DNA from 3 places in the Streptomyces sp. NPDC021224 genome. Region 1 is predicted to be linked to each of the others. Evidence: riboswitches for the same ligand, from Rfam matches in the RefSeq annotation. Region 1 holds a riboswitch; each other region holds the start of a gene.

Region 1 (3,264 bases):
CTTCGACTCGACGTCGTCCTCGATGCGTTCGGCGAGGATCTGGAAGCCGCCGCAGATGCCCAGCACCGGGCGGCCCGCCGCCGCGCGGCGCTCCACCGCCGCCGCCAGGCCCCGCCCGCGCAGCCACTCCAGCGCCCGCACGGTGCCGCGGGTGCCCGGCAGCACCACCAGGTCGGCGGCGGCCACCTCCGTGGGCCGGTCGGTGAAGCGCACCTCCACACCGGGCTCGGCGGCGAGCGCGTCCAGGTCCGTGAAGTTCGACATCAGCGGCAGCGGCACGACCGCGACCCGCAGCGTTTCGTGCCCGTACGGCTCGCCCGCCGCGTGCTCGCGGACGTGCAGGCCGTCCTCCTCGTCGATGTCCAGGCCGCGCGCGTACGGCAGCACGCCCAGCGTCGGGCGGCCGGTCAGCCCGCGCAGCATCTCCAGGCCCGGCTCCAGCAGCGTCACGTCGCCCCGGAACTTGTTCACCACGTAGCCCGCGACGAGCGCCTGCTCCTCGGGCGGCAGCAGCGCGGTCGTGCCGAAGAACGCGGCGAAGACGCCGCCTCGGTCGATGTCGCCCACCAGCAGCGCGGGCAGCCCCGCGCGGCGCGCCAGGCCCAGGTTGACGATGTCGGTACGCCGCAGGTTGATCTCCGCGGGGCTCCCGGCGCCCTCGCAGATCACCGCGTCGTACGAACGCCCCAGCTGCGCCAGGCAGTCGGCGACGACGTCCACCAGCCCGCCCTGGAAACCGCCGGCACCGTGGTAGCCGCGGGCCGACATCTCGCCCACCGGCTTCCCCAGCAGCACCACCTGGCTGCTGCGGTCGCCACCCGGCTTGAGCAGCACCGGGTTCATCAGCGCGGACGGCTCCACGCGCGCCGCCTGCGCCTGCACGGCCTGCGCCCGCCCGATCTCCGCGCCGTCCCGCGTGACGAAGGAGTTGAGCGACATGTTCTGCCCCTTGAACGGGGCGACCCGCAGGCCCTGCCGCACCAGGAAGCGGCATATCCCCGCGGTGACCACGCTCTTGCCCGCGTCGGACGCGGTCCCGGCGACCATGAGACCCCTCACGACGCCTCCCCCCGGCGGCGACGGCCGGACGGCGGGCCGCCGCCGTCGCCGTCTCCGGTCAGCAGCGACGGCAGCACGCTCACCGCGACGGCCAGCGCCGACACCCGGCGGGACAGGGCGATCGCCCGTTCGATGTCCGCCACCGCCGGGGGCGGGAACTCGGCACCCAGCACCGCGCGGTGCTCGGTGCGGCCCGCGTACGAGAGGGTGCCGCCCAGCCGGACACGGAGGGCACCGGCGAAGGCGGCCTCCACCGGGCCCGCGTTGGGGCTCGGGTGGGCGGCGGCGTCACGCCGCCAGGTGCGCCGGGCGTCGCGCGGGTGCGGGCCCGCGAGGACGGCGAGCGCCGCGGTGAGGCGGGCGCCGGGCCATCCCACCACGTCGTCGAGCCGGGCCGAGGCCCAGCCGAACCGGAGGTGGCGCGGGGAGCGGTGGCCCACCATCGCGTCCAGCGTGTTGGCGGCGCGGAATCCGGCGAGCCCGGCGGGACCTGCGGCCGCGCCCCACACCAGGGCGCCGACGACCGCGTCCGAGGTGTTCTCGGCGACGGACTCGACGACCGCGCGGGCGATCCCGGCGGCGTCCAGGTGCTGCGGGTCGCGCCCGCACAGGTGCGGCAGCCGGGCCCGTGCCGCGTCGAGGTCCCCGGCTTCCAGCGCGGCGCCGATCGCGCGCGCCTCGCGCGCCAGCGAGGTGCCGCCGAGGACGGCCCAGGTGCAGGCCGCGGCCAGCGCGGTGGAGGCCGCGGGGGAGCGGCGGGCGGCACGCGCGGCGAGCCCGGCGGCGGAGGCGGCGGCCCCGGCGCACAGCGCCGTGTACAGGGCGCCGGTGAGTCGGTCGTCGCGCCACAGCCGGCGCTCCAGCGCTCCCGCCGCGCGCCCGAAGGCCGCGACCGGGTGGCCGCGGCGCGGGTCGCCCGCGACGAGATCGCCGAGGAAGCCGAGTGCGGCGCCGTACGCGTAGGTGCGGTCGGCACGCATGGCTCAGACCGCCGTCACACCTCGCGGGGCGGTGGCGGTGGGAGGGGGTGGGGGAGTGGCGCCGGGCATGGCTGTTGTCCTCACTCAGGGTCCGCGCCCTGGTTCGACGTGACCGGCGGTGAGAGTCTCCTGGCTCCCGGATCTACGCACTCCCGGGTCTTCCAGCCGGTGAACCGGCCGTGACGTACGGGTTCGGGAGTGCACTCCCCGGTGACAGTGGCGGGACCGCGCCGGATTCGCACCGGACTTCCTCTCCTGCCGCCGTTATGGCATCCGGCAGTCCACCACGCCCGCAACGACCGCGTCAACCTGCCCCTGACCTGCGGCGACGGAGTGTGGTGAGGTCCACACCCCGTCGCGGAAGAGAGCCGGACGGCGCCGGCGGGCAGGGGGCGCTACTTGGCGACGATGAGCCAGATGCCCCACGCGACCGCCGCCGCGCACGCGGCGAAGCACACGTACGCGCCGCCGCGCGCGGCCACGCCGCCGGGCCCGGCCGCGGGCCGGGACAGGCCGACCACGCCGAGGGTGAAGACGCCGACCAGGCCGACGGTGGACAGCAGGGTGACGACCAGGACAGTGCCGAGGGCGTGCCAGTCGATGCTCATGAGGGCTCCTTCGGACCGGGGTCAGACCGTCGCGGTGGGGGCGGGTGCCGGGCTGCCGGCCGGCGGCGGGATCACGGCGGCGATGGCCGCGGTGACCGCGCCCTGCGGCTCGGCGGCACCGGCGGTGTCACCGCCGACCTCGTCGTTGACGTTGGCGTGCGTGACGGGCCTGCGGCGCGCCGCCGTACGGATCGCGGCGCACACCGCGAGTCCGAGCACGGCGACCGCGGCCACACCCCAGTTGCCCTGGTCGGCCAGCAGCGCGGCGCCCGCGCCGACCAGCCCGGCCGCGGGGAGCGTCAGCGCCCACGCGGCGACCATCCGCCCCGCGGTGCTCCAGCGCACCACCGCGCCGCTGCGGCCCAGCCCCGCGCCCATGACCGAGCCGGAGCACACCTGCGTGGTGGACAGCGCGAAGCCCAGGTGCGAGGAGGCCAGGATGGTGGCGGCGGCGCCGGTCTGCGCCGCGAAGCCCTGCTGCGGCTGGATGTCGGTGAGGCCCTTGCCCATCGTGCGGATGATCCGCCAGCCGCCGATGTACGTGCCCAGCGCGATGGCCGCGCCCGCCGAGACGATGACCCACAGCGGCGGGTCGGAGTGCGGGGCGACGACACCGC
Region 2 (3,264 bases), on a different contig from region 1:
GAGGCTGTGCCTGCCCGCGCGCGGCGTCGCCGCCGTGCCCGAGCAGCTCGCCGCGGACCTGCCCGACGGCACGGTGGAGCTGGGCGTCCCGGTGGAGCGGCTGACCGGTACGGGGGTGCTGACCGCCTACGGCAGCGAGCAGTCGGCCCGCACGGTGGTCGTCGCGACCGGGCCGGGGGCCGCGGCGGAGCTGCTGCCGGGACTCGCCGTGCCGCCGGTGCGCGCGGTCACCACGTACTACCACGCCGTCCCGCGGCCGCCGCTGGCCGAACCCACGCTGGTCGTGGACAGTGCGCGGCGGGTGCTCAACACGGTGGTGATCAGCGAGGTCGCGCCGTCGTACGCGCCGCGCGGGCGGGCGCTGGTGGCCACCTCGGTGCTGGGCGCGGACGCCCCCGAGGAGCGGGAGGCGCGGGTGCGCGGCGTGCTTGCCGAGCTGTACGGGACGGACACCGGCGGCTGGGAGCCGGTGGCCGTCTACCCGGTGCCGGAGGCGCTGCCGGCGATGCCGCCGCCCTGGCCGCTCTCCCGGAGCACGCGCCACTCCCCCGGTGTGCACGTCTGCGGCGACCACCGCGCCACCGGCTCCGTGCAGGGCGCCCTCGCCTCCGGTGCCCGTGCCGCCCGCGAGATCCTCGCCGACCGCGCGGCCGGTGGGTAGCGGCGTCCGGTCACCGGCGCCGACGGCCGTACCGGGTGTGGTGCCGCTCGTGGAAGGCGCGGGTGAGCAGGGCGTGGATGTGGTGGCCCAGTTCGTCGGGCCCGGTCAGCGGGTGCGGAAAGGGCAGCCGGGCGGTGATCCGTACCTGGGCGCGGACCCGGTCGCGTACCGGAACGGGCGCGAGGTCCGTCCACTCCAGCACCGCGGGGATGCCGACCGCCGGGCCGCGGGAGGCCTCGGCGGCGGCGCCGCTGTCCACGGGGACGGTCAGCAGCAGGGTCCCGCCGTCGAGGTCGGCGTCCACCCCGGTCAGGAAGTCCTCGTGCGCGCCGTTGGCCGTGACGGCGGCGGAGCCCGCGGCCGTCAGGATGCTGCGTACGCGCTCCGCGGCGGAGGGCTCGCACCGGTCGGCGGTCCTGGTCACACGTCCTCCTCGTTATTTAGGTAAGCCTAACCTTAATATGACATCGCTCCGGGTTGTGGACAACGGCAGCCGGAAGTTGTCCGGCGTTCTAGGCTGGGAGGTGCAACTGGTTCGCCCTGCCCGCCAGGCAGGCGCGTCGCAAGAGGGAACCCGGTGGGAATCCGGGACTGCCCCGCAGCGGTGAGTGGGAACGACCGCCGTCATACGCACTGGGTCCGGGCCGCGGACCTGGGAAGCGACGGCCAGTAGGACAACTGCCTCCCGGCAGAGTGCCCGCGAGTCCGAAGACCTGCCCGTTGCCCGTACGCGACCGATCGCGTACGGACATCCCGGTGACCTCGAGGGCGGGTCGGCGACAGACAAACGGCGGGCGGACGTACCCCTTTCGGGGGGAACTCCGGGACCGCCCGGCTGCGCCACCCTTCACGCCCCCGTCCCGTCGCCGGGATCTCAGGGATCCATCTCGTGAAGGAGATCTCCGTGACAACCAAGCCCGCAGCCGCGGCAGCACGGGCCACCGTGTACGGCTACCCCCGCCAGGGTGCCGACCGGGAACTGAAGAAGGCCGTCGAGGGCTACTGGAAGGGCCGCGTCAGCGCCGAGACGCTCGGCGGTACCGCGGCGGAACTGCGCCGGGCGAACTGGCGGCAGCTGTCCGAGGCCGGCGTCGACGAGGTGCCCACCGGCGACTTCTCGCTCTACGACCACGTCCTCGACACCAGCGTCATGGTCGGCGCGATCCCCGCGCGGCACCGCTCCGCGGTCGACGCCGACCCGCTCGACGGCTACTTCGCCATGGCCCGCGGCACGCAGGACGTCGCGCCGCTGGAGATGACGAAGTGGTTCGACACGAACTACCACTACCTGGTGCCCGAACTCGGGCCCGACACCGTCTTCACCGCCGACCCGGCCAAGCAGCTCGCCGAGTTCGGCGAGGCGCTGGCCCTGGGCCTGACCCCGCGGCCGGTGCTCGTCGGCCCCGTCACCTACCTGCTGCTGGCCAAGCCGGCGCCCGGCGCGCCCGCGGACTTCGAGCCGCTGAGCCTGCTGGACCGGCTGCTGCCCGTCTACGCCACCGTGCTCGCCGACCTGCGCGCGGCGGGCGCCGCATGGGTCCAGCTCGACGAGCCCGCCCTCGTCCAGGACCGGGACGCCGCCGAACTGGACGCCGCCGCCCGCGCCTACCGCGCGCTGGGCTCCCTCACCGACCGCCCCCAGCTGCTGGTCGCCTCCTACTTCGACCGGCTCGGCGACGCCCTGCCGGTGCTGGCCGAGGCCCCCGTCGAGGGCCTGGCCCTGGACTTCACCGGCCCGGCAGCCACCAACCTGGACGGCCTCGCGGCCGTCGGCGGCCTGCCCGGCAAGCGCCTGGTCGCGGGCGTCGTGGACGGCCGCAACATCTGGACCTGCGACCTGCGCAAGGCGCTCGCCACCCTCGGCACCCTGCTGGGCCTGGCCGACCGGGTCGACGTGGCCGCGTCCTGCTCGCTGCTGCACGTGCCGCTCGACGCCGCCGCCGAGGCCGACCTCGACCCGCGGGTGCTGCCCTGGCTCGCCTTCGCCCGGCAGAAGACCGCCGAGATCGCCACCCTCGCCGCGGGCCTGTCGCACGGCACGGACGCCGTCGCCGCCGAACTGGCCGCCAACCGCGCCGCGCTCGACTCGCGCGCGCGGTCCCCGCTCACCCGCGACCCGGCCGTCCGGGCGCGGGCCGCGGCCGTCACCGAGGCCGACACCCGGCGGACCCAGCCGTACGACGAGCGCACCGCCGCCCAGCGGGCCCGGCTGCGGCTGCCGCTGCTGCCCACCACGACCATCGGCTCCTTCCCGCAGACCGGCGACCTGCGCGCCGCCCGCGCCGACCTGCGCGGCAAGCGGATCGACACCGCCGGGTACGAGGAGCGGATGCGCGACGCGGTCCGCGAGGTCATCACCTTCCAGGAGAAGACCGGCCTGGACGTCCTGGTGCACGGCGAGCCCGAGCGCAACGACATGGTGCAGTACTTCGCCGAGCAGCTCACCGGCTACCTGGCCACCCGGCACGGCTGGGTCCAGTCCTACGGCACCCGCTACGTGCGGCCGCCGATCCTCGCCGGTGACATCTCCCGCCCCGAGCCCATGACCGTCCGCTGGACGTCCTACGCCCAGTCGCTCACCGACCGGCCGGTCAAGGGCATGC
Region 3 (3,264 bases), on a different contig from region 1:
AGTAGTGGCCGCCGACGAGGTTGTCACGGTTGACGAGATAGGCGACGCCCTTGGCCAGGTCGGGCCGGGCCGGGGCCGGGGTCTGCGTCACCGTGGGGGTGGCGCTCGGGGTGCCCGTGGTGCTCGCCGAGGGGGTCGGCCACGTGGTGGTGGGCGTGGCCGTGGTGAGGTGGTGGGTCAGCGTCGCCAGGTCGCTGCCGGTCACGGCGAGGGTGGCGGCGGTGGACGGGTAGAGGTCCGGGTCGGTGCCGGAGGGGTCGCCGGTGAAGCCGCCGGCGTCGGTCTGCCGGGCCGCCAGCCAGCCGCGCGCGGTGGCGGCCTCGTCGGTGCGGCCGAGCAGGCCCAGCGCCTGGGCGGCGGCGGCGGTGGTCGAGGTGTCACCGGCGGGGGCGCCGTCGGCGGCGGGGTAACCGCCGTCCGCGGACTGCGTCGTGACCAGGTACGCCGAGGCGGCGGCGACGGCGTCCGCGGTGCCGGTCAGGCCCTTGAGGGCGAGGACTGCCTCGGCGGTGGTGGCGGGGTCGGAGTCGCAGCGGCCGCCCGGCGCCGGCATCGAGCCGGAGAAACCGCCGTCCGCGCACTGCATGCCGGTGAGCCGGTCCACGGCCGCGGCGGGCGGGGTGACGCCGCCGCGCGACAGCGCGAGCAGCGCGAGGGCCTGGGTGTCGGGAGAGGTGGCGCCGTAGAAGTCGCCGGGGGCGGTGCAGTTGCCGAGGCTTCCCGCGACGGCCGTGCACACGTGGTCGGTGAGGTCGGCGAGCAGGTCGCGGCCCCCGACGTGGGTCGGGTCGCCGCCCAGGACCTCGGTGAGCAGCGCGAGGTCGGCGACGGCGGTCGAGCGCGGCACGGTGTCGCCGGCGTCGGGCAGCAGGTAGGCGTCGGCGTGCGCGGCCAGGTAGGCGTCGATCGCCCGCAGCGCGCCGTCCTGTCCCCCGGTCGCGGCGAGCGCGAGCCCGATCCGGACGGAGGCGGCGTAATCGACGGTGCCCGAGCCGTCGGCGACGTGGTCGCCGTCGGTGAGCCGGCCCACGAGCCAGGCGGCGGCGGCCGGCACGTCGGCGGAGGTCGTGGGCGGCGGACCGCCCGGGGAGGTGGTCGCCGGGCCGCCCGGCGCGCGTACCGAGGCCGGGGTGAAGGAGGGTCCGCCGGTGCCGGTCGCGCCGAAGACCCAGGCCTCGACCTCGCCGTCCGCCGGGTGGTCCTCGGACACCCCGAGCGGGCTGTACACCCAGGTGTCCTGGCCCGCGGGGGCGATCCAGAAGGACCAGTAGGCGTTCGCGGGGGGCGTGACCGCGCACGTCTCGTCGGCGGGCGTGGGGTGGGGGGTGCCGCCGTCGTAGCCGTCGTTGCCGATCCGGCAGATGGAGTCGGGGCCGTCGTGCGCCGTACCGGCCGTGCTGAACCCACCGTTGTGCAGCAGGTTCATGCCCGTGGTGGGGTGTGCGTCGCACCCGCGCAGCACCGGGCCGTCCCAGTGCCCGTAGTCGACCGCGACGATCGCGCCGGTCGTCGGCGTGCAGTCGCCGATCGGGTCGGCCTGCGCGGTGCCCGCGAACGGGACGAGGCCGGCGGCGCCGAACAGCGCCACCGCGGCGGTGGACAGGACGGCGGCACGCGGCAGTCCACTGCCGCGTCGCCGGAGGTTGTGAAGCACGGGTGGCCCCCCAGGTCGGCCCGGCGAGGACGGCGGACCGCGGAAGGCGCGGGCGACGGCACACTCGCGCGCGCCGGCCCGGTCGTCCGTGCCGCAGTCCTCGACGGCGTTCTGACGTTCGTCCAGCGCAGGTGTTCCGGCTCGCCCTCCGGGGGAGGGCCTACGGTTGCGGGTCAGCGCCGGACTCGGACCGGCTTCCCCTGGCTGCTGAATCGGAAATGCGTTTCATGGCATCACGCGAGGTGCTGTGACGTCAACGTCGCGCACCGTTGCCTTCACCACGTGCCCGGCGCCCGGACGCCCTCTTCTGCCGGGCGGCGCCGTCGGCCTGTCCTCCGCGAGTCGCCGCGCAGGGGGAACCCGGTCGGAACCCGGGGCTGACGCGCAACGGTAGGGGTGGGCCGCAGGGTCCGCCCGAGCCCGATCACCCGCCCGGCGACGCTGTACCTGCGGAAGCCCGACCACGCGACCGGGCGGCGACCGCCTCTGCTCCGGGCGGCCGTGACGGGCCCTCGGGCCGGGACGTGCGGCGCCCCCACCCCCAGGAGCACTTCGCATGAGCATGCGCACTCTCGCGCACCGGTCCCGTACCGCCCTCGTCGCCCTCCCGCTCGCCGCGGGCACGATGCTGCTCGCCACCGCGGCCCCGGCCGGTGCCGCTCCCTCAGACGGCGGGGGCGAAGATCTCCGCGAGCAGACCGGCGCCCTCGGCGGGGGCGCGGACCTCCAGATGCGCCCGGGGTCCGTCCAGGTGCAGGCGGAAGTCGAAGAAGGGGCAGCACCGCTGTTCCGCCGCTGCCAGACGGGTGAGCGCGGCGGCCCGTCCGGCGGGGACGGTCAGCCGCAGGCCGCCCGGCAGCGGGGCGCGGGCGGCCCCGGCGAGCAGGCGGCGCCACCGGGTGACGCGCGCGGCCATGCCTCCGCCGGACAGCGAGCACGCGACCGCGGCGGTCCGCCGGTCCCCGGCGTGCTCCCGCGCGCCCGCGGCCCCGGCGCGCGGCGACAGCCGCACGGCGACCGGCGCGGGCGGCTTGCGGCGGGCGGGTGCGGGGAAACCGCACCGCGGGTCGCAGCCGCCGTCCCGGTCCGGCAGCGCGTCCAGGTGCCCGATCGCCGCCCGCAGGGCCGCGTCGAGGTCGCGCAGCCCGGCCGCGGCGCTTTCGGCCGCGGCCAGCCGGGCGGCGATCCGCGGCCGCAGGTCCGCCTTCACCTCCCGGCAGCGGCCGCCCGCCCGCACCGCAAGCAGTTCGGCAATCTCCCCCAGCGGCAGGCCCAGTTGCTTGGCGGCGCCGATGAACGCCAGCCGCTCCAGCGCGTCCTGGCGGTAGAGCCGGTAGCCGGCGCCGGTGCGCTCGGCGGGCAGCAGGCCCTGGCGCTCGTAGAACCGCAGTGTGGTGGCGGGGACGCCGGAGCGCCGCGCCAGCTGGGAGATCCGCATCGCGTCCATGCCGCGACGGTAGGCCTTCCACCCGGCTCGAAGGTCAAGTCCGCGGCCGGGCGGACGCGGTGAGGGCCGGTCAGACCTCGATGTTGGCGCCCATGATCACCGTGCGGTCGCGGGGCAGGCCGAAATGCCCGGCGGCGTCGGCGGTGATGTAGGAGGTGGCGAT

Evidence for each region. Region 1 has a riboswitch for cobalamin ahead of ACH4PY_RS26110 (cobalamin biosynthesis protein). Riboswitches for the same ligand answer to the same signal wherever they lie in the genome.
Region 2: another riboswitch for cobalamin. It lies ahead of metE (5-methyltetrahydropteroyltriglutamate--homocysteine S-methyltransferase); the one in region 1 lies ahead of ACH4PY_RS26110 (cobalamin biosynthesis protein).
Region 3: another riboswitch for cobalamin. It lies ahead of ACH4PY_RS29220 (prenyltransferase/squalene oxidase repeat-containing protein); the one in region 1 lies ahead of ACH4PY_RS26110 (cobalamin biosynthesis protein).

Annotation. Positions count from the first base shown of each region.
Region 1 is NZ_JBIRPW010000011.1:212,641-215,904, forward strand. Features, by position in the region: gene ACH4PY_RS26105 (cobyric acid synthase) at 1-1,047, opposite strand, end outside; gene ACH4PY_RS26110 (cobalamin biosynthesis protein) at 1,056-2,039, opposite strand; cobalamin riboswitch at 2,162-2,293, opposite strand; gene ACH4PY_RS26115 (hypothetical protein) at 2,435-2,647, opposite strand; gene ACH4PY_RS26120 (anion permease) at 2,669-3,264, opposite strand, start outside.
Region 2 is NZ_JBIRPW010000016.1:133,341-136,604, reverse strand. Features, by position in the region: gene ACH4PY_RS30055 (NAD(P)/FAD-dependent oxidoreductase) at 1-661, shown strand, start outside; gene ACH4PY_RS30050 (hypothetical protein) at 672-1,085, opposite strand; cobalamin riboswitch at 1,176-1,397, shown strand; gene metE (5-methyltetrahydropteroyltriglutamate--homocysteine S-methyltransferase) at 1,566-3,264, shown strand, end outside.
Region 3 is NZ_JBIRPW010000015.1:129,376-132,639, reverse strand. Features, by position in the region: gene ACH4PY_RS29220 (prenyltransferase/squalene oxidase repeat-containing protein) at 1-1,654, opposite strand, end outside; cobalamin riboswitch at 1,763-1,910, opposite strand; cobalamin riboswitch at 2,006-2,084, shown strand; gene ACH4PY_RS29215 (MerR family transcriptional regulator) at 2,319-3,101, opposite strand; gene ACH4PY_RS29210 (potassium transporter Kup) at 3,172-3,264, opposite strand, start outside.